One region of the Calothrix sp. NIES-2098 genome, then DNA from elsewhere that is predicted to be linked to it. Evidence: predicted binding sites of a transcription regulator. Region 1 holds the regulator's gene; each other region holds the start of a gene.
What was found. Region 1 encodes HrcA, which represses chaperone genes, less so after heat shock. Its sites were predicted from a motif close to TTAGCACTCNNGANTCNNGAGTGCTAA; they were not measured.
Positions count from the first base shown of each region.

Region 2: groES (co-chaperone GroES) is a predicted target of HrcA. The motif match lies at 1,565-1,591, and genes of this name have one in related genera.
Region 3: groL (chaperonin GroEL) is a predicted target of HrcA. The motif match lies at 1,931-1,957, and genes of this name have one in related genera.

Region 1 is NZ_CAWNKJ010000001.1:7,108,444-7,111,731, forward strand. It holds gene AACU33_RS29855 (tetratricopeptide repeat protein) at 1-726, opposite strand, end outside; gene hrcA (heat-inducible transcriptional repressor HrcA) at 934-2,010, opposite strand; gene AACU33_RS29865 (rhodanese-like domain-containing protein) at 2,449-2,796, opposite strand; gene AACU33_RS29870 (DUF3352 domain-containing protein) at 2,982-3,288, shown strand, end outside.
Region 2 is NZ_CAWNKJ010000001.1:6,982,274-6,985,561, forward strand. It holds gene groL (chaperonin GroEL) at 1-1,135, opposite strand, end outside; gene groES (co-chaperone GroES) at 1,237-1,548, opposite strand; gene AACU33_RS29205 ((2Fe-2S) ferredoxin domain-containing protein) at 1,921-2,337, shown strand; gene AACU33_RS29210 (response regulator transcription factor) at 2,726-3,288, shown strand, end outside.
Region 3 is NZ_CAWNKJ010000001.1:7,613,102-7,616,389, reverse strand. It holds gene groL (chaperonin GroEL) at 237-1,898, opposite strand; gene AACU33_RS32095 (MraY family glycosyltransferase) at 2,193-3,284, shown strand.

The DNA.
Region 1 (3,288 bases):
TAAAGTTTTTAATAACTTCTCTGCCTTACTAATAAAATGACGATTACGTTTGAAGTGATAGTAGGATGAACCTCTGATTTTAGCGATCGTAGTTTCTAGATAACTACGTGCTGCTTGAGTATCGTTTTGCTGAGAGAGAATTTTAGCCAAAGTCAGATATGCTTCTGGATGACTCCAATTTTTTATATGTTGTTCTAAATGTATTTTAGCTTTATCGAGTTCTTGTAAAGCAAAAAGTGTTTCGCCATAAATTAAAGAAGCATCGCCATACTTATAATCTGGGGCGATTTTTAATATGGTATGCAAATACTCTTTAGCGGATGTAAATTTATGATTTTTGGCTGCAATAAATGCTGCACCCCAAAGTGCTTGCAGATTATCTGGTTCTTTTTCTAGAGCTTGGTTATAGGCTACTTCTGCTTTATCGTAGCTTCCCATATCGCAAAGCAGATTTCCTAAAGTAACGTATTGATGAGCTTTTCCAATATTCTTCGCTTGTGCTTCCGCCATCCAAAGTTCGCGCTTATGCGTCCAGCGATTGAAATAATTGGGGAGTGGGACACTACTTCTCGGTATCCAACGCGTTAAAAAATAGATAACGGCCCCAGGAAAATTAACAAAAAGTAAAATCCACAGCCATATTTGTCTCTCTGGCTCGTTACGAATACAGTCATAGATCGTAAATAACCAGAATCCGGTCATCACCAAACCTATAGCTTCTATCATTGACTGAATCCTTTGCTTAGGGATGAAGAGTGTATTAACTACCCTAGAGAAATATGGAGAGTTCTTTTACAAGTTATCGCGTTTACGAGGAAACACAGATATTCTTGTATAATTAGACTCCAAAAGTAAGAATCTCCATTAAAACTCAGCTGAGGCTAGTTCATCAAGGGTATGAACACTCGGATTCGAGTTATGGATTCAGCACAATTATTGACTAAAAGCTTCCGAGAGATAATCGGCCGCCGCAGCTACAACTGCGATCGCACCTTCATAATCTAAGCGTGTTGGCCCTAAAACTCCTACGCTCCCTACTGGTACGGAACCACGGCGATAGGTAGAAGTAATCAAGGTGCAGGTACGTATTGGTTCTAGTGGGTTTTCCGAGCCAATGCGCACATTTACCCGTGATTTACTCCGATCTTCACCTTCTGGCTCTTCAAAGATTAATTTTGATAGTTGGTCTTGTTCTTCTTCCAGTAGATGGATAATTGTCTGTACTTGCTGTAATTGCGAAAATTCTGGCTGACGCAAAACCTCTGCTACACCTCGAACCATTATTTGCGTTGTTGTTGGTGTCATTCGACGAGTCAATTCTGCAACAGAATTTTTCAAGAATTCACCATAAAGTTGAAATTCCCGATCTAATTGACTCCAGTCAAGATTGGCTAATTCCAGCAGACTGCGTCCCCGTAGGTGGCTATTCAAAAAGTTAGAAACAATTTGTAATTCGCGATCTATAGCTTCCCCATCGAGTTTAGTCTCTTCTCGCGTCGGTGACAAATCCATCAGTCTGGAATGAGTTTCATAACCATCGGTAACGACAATCAGCACGATTCGCCCAGTTTCAATTTGCACCAATTGCAAATGTCGCAACAATGCTGTATTATTTTGCGGCATGGTAATCAAGCTGATACACCCACTCAAGGTTGCTAAGATTTGGGCTGCTCCTTGCAATAGGGCTTCTAAACTCCAATCTTCCCATTGCAAGCGTTTTTGCAGTGCTAACTCTACTTCTTTGGCTAAAGTTTCAGAAGGCGTGATTAAGCGATCGACATAAATGCGATAGCCTGAATCAGAAGGGACTCGTCCAGCAGATGTGTGTGGTTGGTACAGTAAGCCAGATTTTTCTAGGACACCCATCACATTGCGAATTGTGGCGGAACTAACACCTAGATCGTACTCTTCAATTAAAGCTTTCGATCCCACAGGCTCTGCCGTAGCAATGTAGTGACGTACTGTTGCCCAAAGTATATGCTGTTGTCGATTTGTCAACTGGACTTGCATAAGTATTCTTTACTGAAGGCAAATGTTAATCAAAGTTTGTAAAAGTTTGTGCTTTTTACAGCAAACGGAAAAAAATATTAATAGTTAACTAATATATCTAATTGTGGATTAAGATAACTGACTATTTAATTATAAAACAGTTAATTAGTGTAAAGTTCCAGATTGGTCTATACTACAGCTTGACTAACGTTATCAAAACTGCTACTCTCAATTGGAATTTTTAACTGATTAACCGTATTTTTCCATAAGCTTTTATTAAAAAATGTATTTCTCTGTACTGATTTTTTGGCTTTTGAGATATATAAGCTAAAAGGATCATCTATACATAACTCATCATGAAGAATTTCGCCAGTATTGCTACAAGGCGAGACTCTCATGTATTTCCTAAATAGGAAGCTCAGTATTAAATGAGCAATCTATAGTTCAAATCTTGAAGAATTAATACTGAGGAATTGACCGATCGACTAAGACAGAGTAAGCATCAATTCCACCTGCTATGTTTTTAACGTTTGTAAAACCTTGAGCAACTAACCACTGACACATCTGAGCAGAACGCATCCCGTGATGGCAGAGTACCAGGGTTTCAGCATGAGGATTCAAAAGGGTGGGTATTTCATCGCCCCATTCCGCAAATTCACTCAAAGGGAAGTTGACAAAGCCCTCAATGCTGGCGATCGCTAATTCTTGAGGTTCGCGCACATCTACTAGTTGAATACTAGAATCCTGAGTAGATAGACGTTGTGCCAGTTCTTCAACGCTAATTTGGGGAATTGAGTTGGCTGTCATGAGGTTTTTGTAAACAATCCTATATCATTTATGTTGACAGAATATGTTAACCCTAGCATGAGCATCCATTCCTAAATTAATTCATAGATATATATGCATTATGCGATATTTGGCAGGCAATTCAAATCGCTTGTCCCTTCCTTACTATGCTTAGAAATTAGAAGCTTTCGGGGCGAGGAGGTTAAGTGAATAGGCAAAGCTCATTTTTTGGTTTCCTCATAGCTGGCGCGATCGCTCTGCTGGTAATTATAATTACTGGCTTTTACTGGTTGTCGGCTAAAAATCCAGTTAATATCGCTGCTGCTACTTCTCAGCCTGGTGCTACTATTTTTGTGTCGAAGTTTTCCCCAGTGACAGTATCTTTGCTAGTAAATCCAGACCGATTGCAGGTCTTAGAGCGTCAAGGGGAATTATCTCAGCTGAAAACTAATTTACTCGCTAAAAGTAACATCAATTACCAAGAAGATATTCAACCTTGGTTAGGAAATGAAA
Region 2 (3,288 bases), 130 kb from region 1:
CCTTAACAACTGCGACACCACCCGCTAACTTAGCTAGGCGTTCTTGGAGTTTTTCTTTGTCGTAGGAAGATTCGGTTTCTTCAATTTGACGACGGATTTGTTCAATCCGAGCCTTAACAGCAGCTTCGTTACCTTCAGCAACAATTGTGGTGTTGTCTTTGGTAATGTTGATGCGACGGGCTTTACCTAAGCTATCTAACTTGGTGTTATCGAGCTTCAGACCAGCATCTTCGGTGATTAGCTGACCGCCAGTGAGGATGGCGATATCTTCCAGCATAGCTTTGCGGCGATCGCCAAATCCAGGAGCCTTAACAGCGGCTACGTTCAGCACGCCACGCAGGCGGTTAACTACCAGAGTTGCTAAAGCTTCTTTTTCAATATCTTCAGCAATGATTACTAAAGGACGACCAGCACGCGCTACTTGCTCAAGTACGGGTACGAGGTCTTGTACCAAAGCGATTTTCTTATCAGTTAACAGGAGGAAAGGCTCATCGAAGACAGCTTCCATCCGTTCGGCGTCGGTAGCAAAGTAAGGAGAGATGTAACCTTTGTCAAAGCGCATCCCTTCAGTGATTTCCAGTTCGGTGGTCATGGATTTCCCTTCTTCTAGGGAAATTACGCCTTCTTTACCCACCTTGTCCATTGCTTGAGCAATCATCTGACCAACTTCTTCGTCGTTACCGGCAGAGATTGCACCAACTTGCGCAATAGCTTTGGAATCTTCTACGGGACGGGCATGTTCGGCAATTTTATCTACTAAGAAGTTAGTAGCTTTGTCAATACCACGCTTCAATGAAATGGCATTTGCTCCAGCAGCAACGTTACGTAAGCCTTCTTTAACGATCGCGTGTGCCAAAACGGTAGCTGTGGTGGTGCCATCACCCGCAGCATCGTTGGTTTTAGAAGCAGCTTGGCGAATCAAAGACACACCAGTATTTTCGATGTGGTCTTCTAGTTCGATTTCTTTGGCAATGGTGACACCATCATTGACGATTTGCGGTGCGCCAAATTTTTTCTCTAGCACGACGTTACGACCTTTGGGGCCAAGGGTAACTGCCACAGCTTCAGCTAGAATGTCCATGCCTCGCTCAAGGGCGCGACGGGCGTTTTCGTTGTAGATAATGCGCTTTGCCATAAGTGTCTAATTGAGGGAGTAAGTCAAGTTTGTCTTTAAATTTTGGTAATAGATCGCTCTCGTATGCGGCACGATCGCCATGCCACAGGTACCAAGATCCATTAGCTCACAACTGCTAAAATATCTTTTTCAGAAAGCAGGACGTATTCTTCTGTACCGAGCTTGACATCAGTGCCAGCGTACTTGGAGTAGAGCACTTTGTCTCCGACCTTAATTTCTGGTTCTTGACGAGAACCGTCATCATTCCGCTTACCAGGGCCAAGGGCGACTACTTCCCCTACCTGGGGCTTTTCCTTAGCGGTGTCGGGCAAATACAGCCCACCTGCGGTCTTTTCTTCGGAGGCGCTCACTTTCACGAAAACGCGATCGCCTAATGGTTTAACTGTAGAAACGCTTAAAGATATTGCTGCCATATGAATTTCTCCAGAGTTAGCACTCTCAACTCCTGAGTGCTAATTTACCGAAGACCAGCGTACAATGGCAACAATTTTGGGTGTACGGGTTCCCGAACTGGGGATGAGGGGGACGAGGGAGTGTGGGGAGTGTGGGGAGAAATAACTAATGATTATTGCCTTCTTTGCCAATGCCCAATGCCCAATTAACATTAACAAATGACCCTTTTTATCGATTATTCATGCAGCTAGTTCAAGCATATACTTAAGCATAAATACTTATTTATTTTAAACTTTCAGGTTATGTTGTTTAAGTTACGAATATTTTTATATGAACAAATTTATTTGCAAAGCTGGGAAATTGTTATAGAACTGTAATCAGGGAGCAGCTCGATGAGTAACAATACAGTGATCCAGTGCAGCCGTAAAATCCCCAAAACCACTAAATTTCTAGACAATAAACCCGTGCGTAATTGTGTAGAAACATTAGGACTTGCACAGATTCAAAGACAAATTTTTCTTTGTGTCAGTCAGACAGTTGCCAACTGCTGCTCAAAACAAGCTAGTCTGGAATCCTGGGAATACTTAAAAAGGCGATTGCAGAAGCTCAAGCTCGACCAAACGCTAAACAGTAATCCCATCTGCATCTTGAGAACTACAGCTAATTGCTTGCGAGTTTGTTGTTCTAGACAGATAATGGTGGTTTACCCGGATGTTGTCTGGTATCGTCAAGCGAACCCGGAAGTGATTGAGCGGATCGTCCAAGAACACTTGAAGGCAATAAGGTGGTGGAAAAATATGCATTTTTAACCCATCCTTTGCCAGCAACTTCTCTGTTTGCTTATGAACATCTGAATAGAGGCTTAACATCCGGAGGATATCGTATTTAAGTAGTAAGCGCTCTGAAGCGGTGGTTGGTTTTGAGCTAGGGTCATCTTCACCCAATACTGAACCTGTGAATCGGAAGGATTATTATTTAATCAGCATTTTTTCACCCGCCACTTTCAAAGCGATATATAATAACGCATTATAATTACTACTGCTCTACGTATCCTTACTGGACTATTGCCCATAAGCTAGTAGTCTCCCAAACAGTGGATATCACTGACGAGGCTTCCCATAAGCAAAGGCAAGTTAAGTGGGAAAAAAGACAACATCTCAAATAATCCACCATAGAGGATAAATATACAAGACCTTGATGGACCGAAGCGCGACAAGTGCCACTGCTATGAAAGAGCCCAGCATGAAAGATCACAAACGACTTCTACTGATTGATGATGACCCTAACCTCATCTTGCTGGTGAAGGATTACTTAGAATTCCGGGGATATGAAGTCATCACCGCCGAGAACGGACGAGAAGCTCTGGAAATTTTAGAGCATGATGTTCCAGATATGATTATCTGCGACGTGATGATGCCGGAAATGGACGGATACACTTTTGTAGAACAAGTCCGGCAAAATGAACGTACTAGCTGGATTCCCGTTCTATTCCTTTCAGCTAAGGGACAAAGTGCAGACCGAGTTAAGGGTCTGAATAAAGGTGCTGACGTTTATATGGTCAAGCCCTTTGAACCAGAAGAACTCGTAGCGCAAGTAGAATCTTCGCTGAAGCAAACTATCCGTTGGAAAGAACACCAAGCAAAAGGAGGAGAAAATGGTTCCCGTATCCAGGTTCCCTTCGATGTACAGTTAACTCCTACCGAACTGAAAGTAGTACAGTTTGTAGCCAGGGGTTTAGCTAACCGGGAAATTGCTGAAGA
Region 3 (3,288 bases), 500 kb from region 1:
ACGAGATTTTTGATTAGTGCTAATAGCAAAATCTAGCTATTCTAAATCATTGGGATAAATTAATAATTTGATAGTTGGCATTGCCCACCCTACAAAGCCAATCTAACATCCAAAATTGGTTAACTATTCAAGCCGATATGATATCATTCCTTCACCTTTAGGTCAGAAATAATAAAAAACAGTTTGCCTTGACTAAGACAAACTGCTTAATAAATATTTATATGGGGAAGCGGAGATTAGAACATACCCATGCCGCCCATACCACCCATACCGCCCATACCGCCCATACCGCCATCAGCGGGAGCAGCAGGAGCTTTCTTTTCAGGCTTTTCGACAACGAGGGCTTCAGTGGTTAAGACTAAACCAGCAATAGAAGCAGCATTCTGTAAAGCAGAACGCACGACTTTCGCCGGGTCGATAATACCAGCAGCAATTAAATCTTCAAATTCCCCAGTAGCGGCATTGTAGCCAATGTTGAAATCAGTCTCTTTGACTCTGGAAACGATGACAGAACCTTCAGCACCAGCGTTGTCGGCTATTTGACGTAGTGGTGCTTCCAGTGCGCGTCCGATAATCTCAGCTCCAATTTTTTCTTCACTATCTTGGAGGCTATTTTTAATCGCTTCTACCTTTGTTGCCAGGTGAATCAGAGTAGTACCACCACCAGCAACAATACCTTCTTCTACCGCCGCTTTGGTAGCGTTTAAAGCATCTTCAATGCGCAGCTTCCGGTCTTTGAGTTCGGTTTCTGTAGCCGCACCAACTTTAATCACTGCTACACCGCCAGCTAACTTGGCAATGCGTTCTTGCAGTTTTTCTTTATCGTATTCGGAATCGGTTTCTTCCAACTGCTTGCGAATTTGCCCGATCCGCTTTTGTACTTCTGGCTTGGTAGTACTGCCGGCGACAATTGTAGTGTTTTCTTTGTCGATGGTAATTTTACGAGCAGTTCCTAAAGCTTCGATAGAAGCAGTATCCAAGCTTAAGCCGATTTCTTCTGAAATCAACTGACCATCGGTAAGAATGGCAATATCTTGTAACAAAGCTTTACGGCGATCGCCAAATCCTGGTGCTTTGATTGCAGCCACGGAAAGGACACCCCGGGCTTTATTCACAACCAAAGTTGCCAAAGCATCTCCTTCTACGTCTTCTGCGATTACCAGCAAAGATTGACCCAAACGCGCAACCTTTTCCAGCACAGGTACTAAATCCTGAATGCTGTTGATTTTCTTGTCGGTAATCAAGATGCGGGCATTTTCAAATTCCACCGTCTGCCGTTCGTTGTTGGTGATAAAGTAGGGAGAAATGTAACCCCGATCGATCTGCATCCCCTCTACTACTTCTAGTTCAGTTGTCAGGGACTTAGATTCTTCAACGGTAATTACACCGTCTTTAGTGACTTTATCCATTGCTTCGGCAATCATACTGCCGACTTCTTCATCATTACCTGCTGAAACTGTAGCAACTTGAGCGATCGCACTTCCTTCCACTGGCTTGGCAATTCTGGCAATTTCTTCTACCAGCGCCTCAACAGTCTTTTCGATCCCCCGTTTTAAACTTACAGGGTTGCTACCAGCTGCAACGTTCTTTAACCCTTCCCGGATCAAAGCCTGTGCTAAAACCGTGGCTGTAGTAGTACCATCACCAGCAACATCTTTAGTTTTAGATGCAACTTCTTGGATCAGCCTCGCACCTGTGTTTTCTAATGGATCTTCTAATTCAATTTCTTTAGCTACAGTGATACCATCGTTAACAATTTGGGGGGCACCATATTTTTTTTCTAAAAGAACGTTACGACCTTTTGGTCCCAGAGTGATTTTTACGGCATCAGCAAGAGCATTCACACCCCGTTCTAGGGCCCGACGCGATTCTTCATCAAATGCAATAATCTTCGCCATGTTTCATTTCTCAAGCGCTTCCATTAGACAATTTAGCACTCACAGAGCAAGAGTGCTAACATCCAAAACTGCTCAAATTGACAAATGGAAATAAAAAAATAACTTTAGAGCGTTAATAGCCCATAGTCTTTAGTCCATAAGTGTTATGGAGACAGGGTGCAGGGAGAGAAAGAAATAACTATATGCTACTTAAGCAATGGCAAATAACTCTTGACTATTGACTATTGACCCTTGACTCTTGACCTTTATTGATTAATATACAGTTGATGCTTATGGTAATGGTTGAATTGGGAGATGAATTTAGACCACTCCCTTAAATCCCTCGGTATTGCTGACCCTAGCGGCACCGGCTGGTTGGCTGTAGTATTTACGTTTCTCTTAGCTTGGCTAGTAACATGGCGGTTGATTCCCACAGTACGCAAATTTGCCTTGCGGGTAGGTTGGGCTGACCAACCAAACGCACGGCGGCTTAACCGAGAACCTTTGCCCAATGCAGGGGGTCTGGCTATTTATACGGGCGTCATTGCCGCACTGGTATTAGCTACTCTCTTAAGACCAATCGAAGTACAAAGTGTATTGGCTCAAGTACTGACTATTCTTTTGGGAGGGACGATATTAGTTCTGGTGGGCTTTATTGATGACCAGTTTGGCTTACCTCCCTCAGTACGGATGTTTACTCAGGTTCTCACAGCACTATTGCTGGTGGCTAATGGTATTAGGATTGAAATCGCTTTTGGCACACCAATAGACTACATTCTTTCAATATCACTGACAGTATTTTGGGTAGTAGGAATTACCAATGCCATCAATTTGATGGATGGTATGGATGGTTTGGCAGGAGGGGTAAGTTTTATTACTGCCATGAGTCTGTTGGCAGTTTCTGCCCAGATTTCATATCGTGCAGCGGCAACTCTAGTATTGGCTGCATTGGGGGGCGCAGCCTTGGGATTTTTGCGTCATAACTTCCACCCTTCCCGGATTATTATGGGTGATGCCGGAGCCTACTTTTTTGGCTATGTGCTAGCCGCAACTAGTATTTTAGGAAAACTCCAAGTTAACACCGTATTTTCTCTAATTCCTACAGTTTTATTTTTGTTATTGCCTGTTTTGGACACTACTCAGGTAATTGTACGACGACTGATGGCAGGGAAAAACCCCATGAGTACTCCTGGCAAAGACCACCTACACCATCGCTTGCTAGCGTGGGGATTCTCCCAACGCCGTGCTGCATACACTCTTTGGTCAATTACCTTAGTTTGTAATTTGTTGGCGATGAGAATGCAGCATTTGACCTTAGTACAAATGCTAGCGACAACTATCAGTATCATCTTCCTGATTGGCTTTACCATTTCGGGGAGAATACGGAAAACAGAGTGTATTTCCTGAGTAA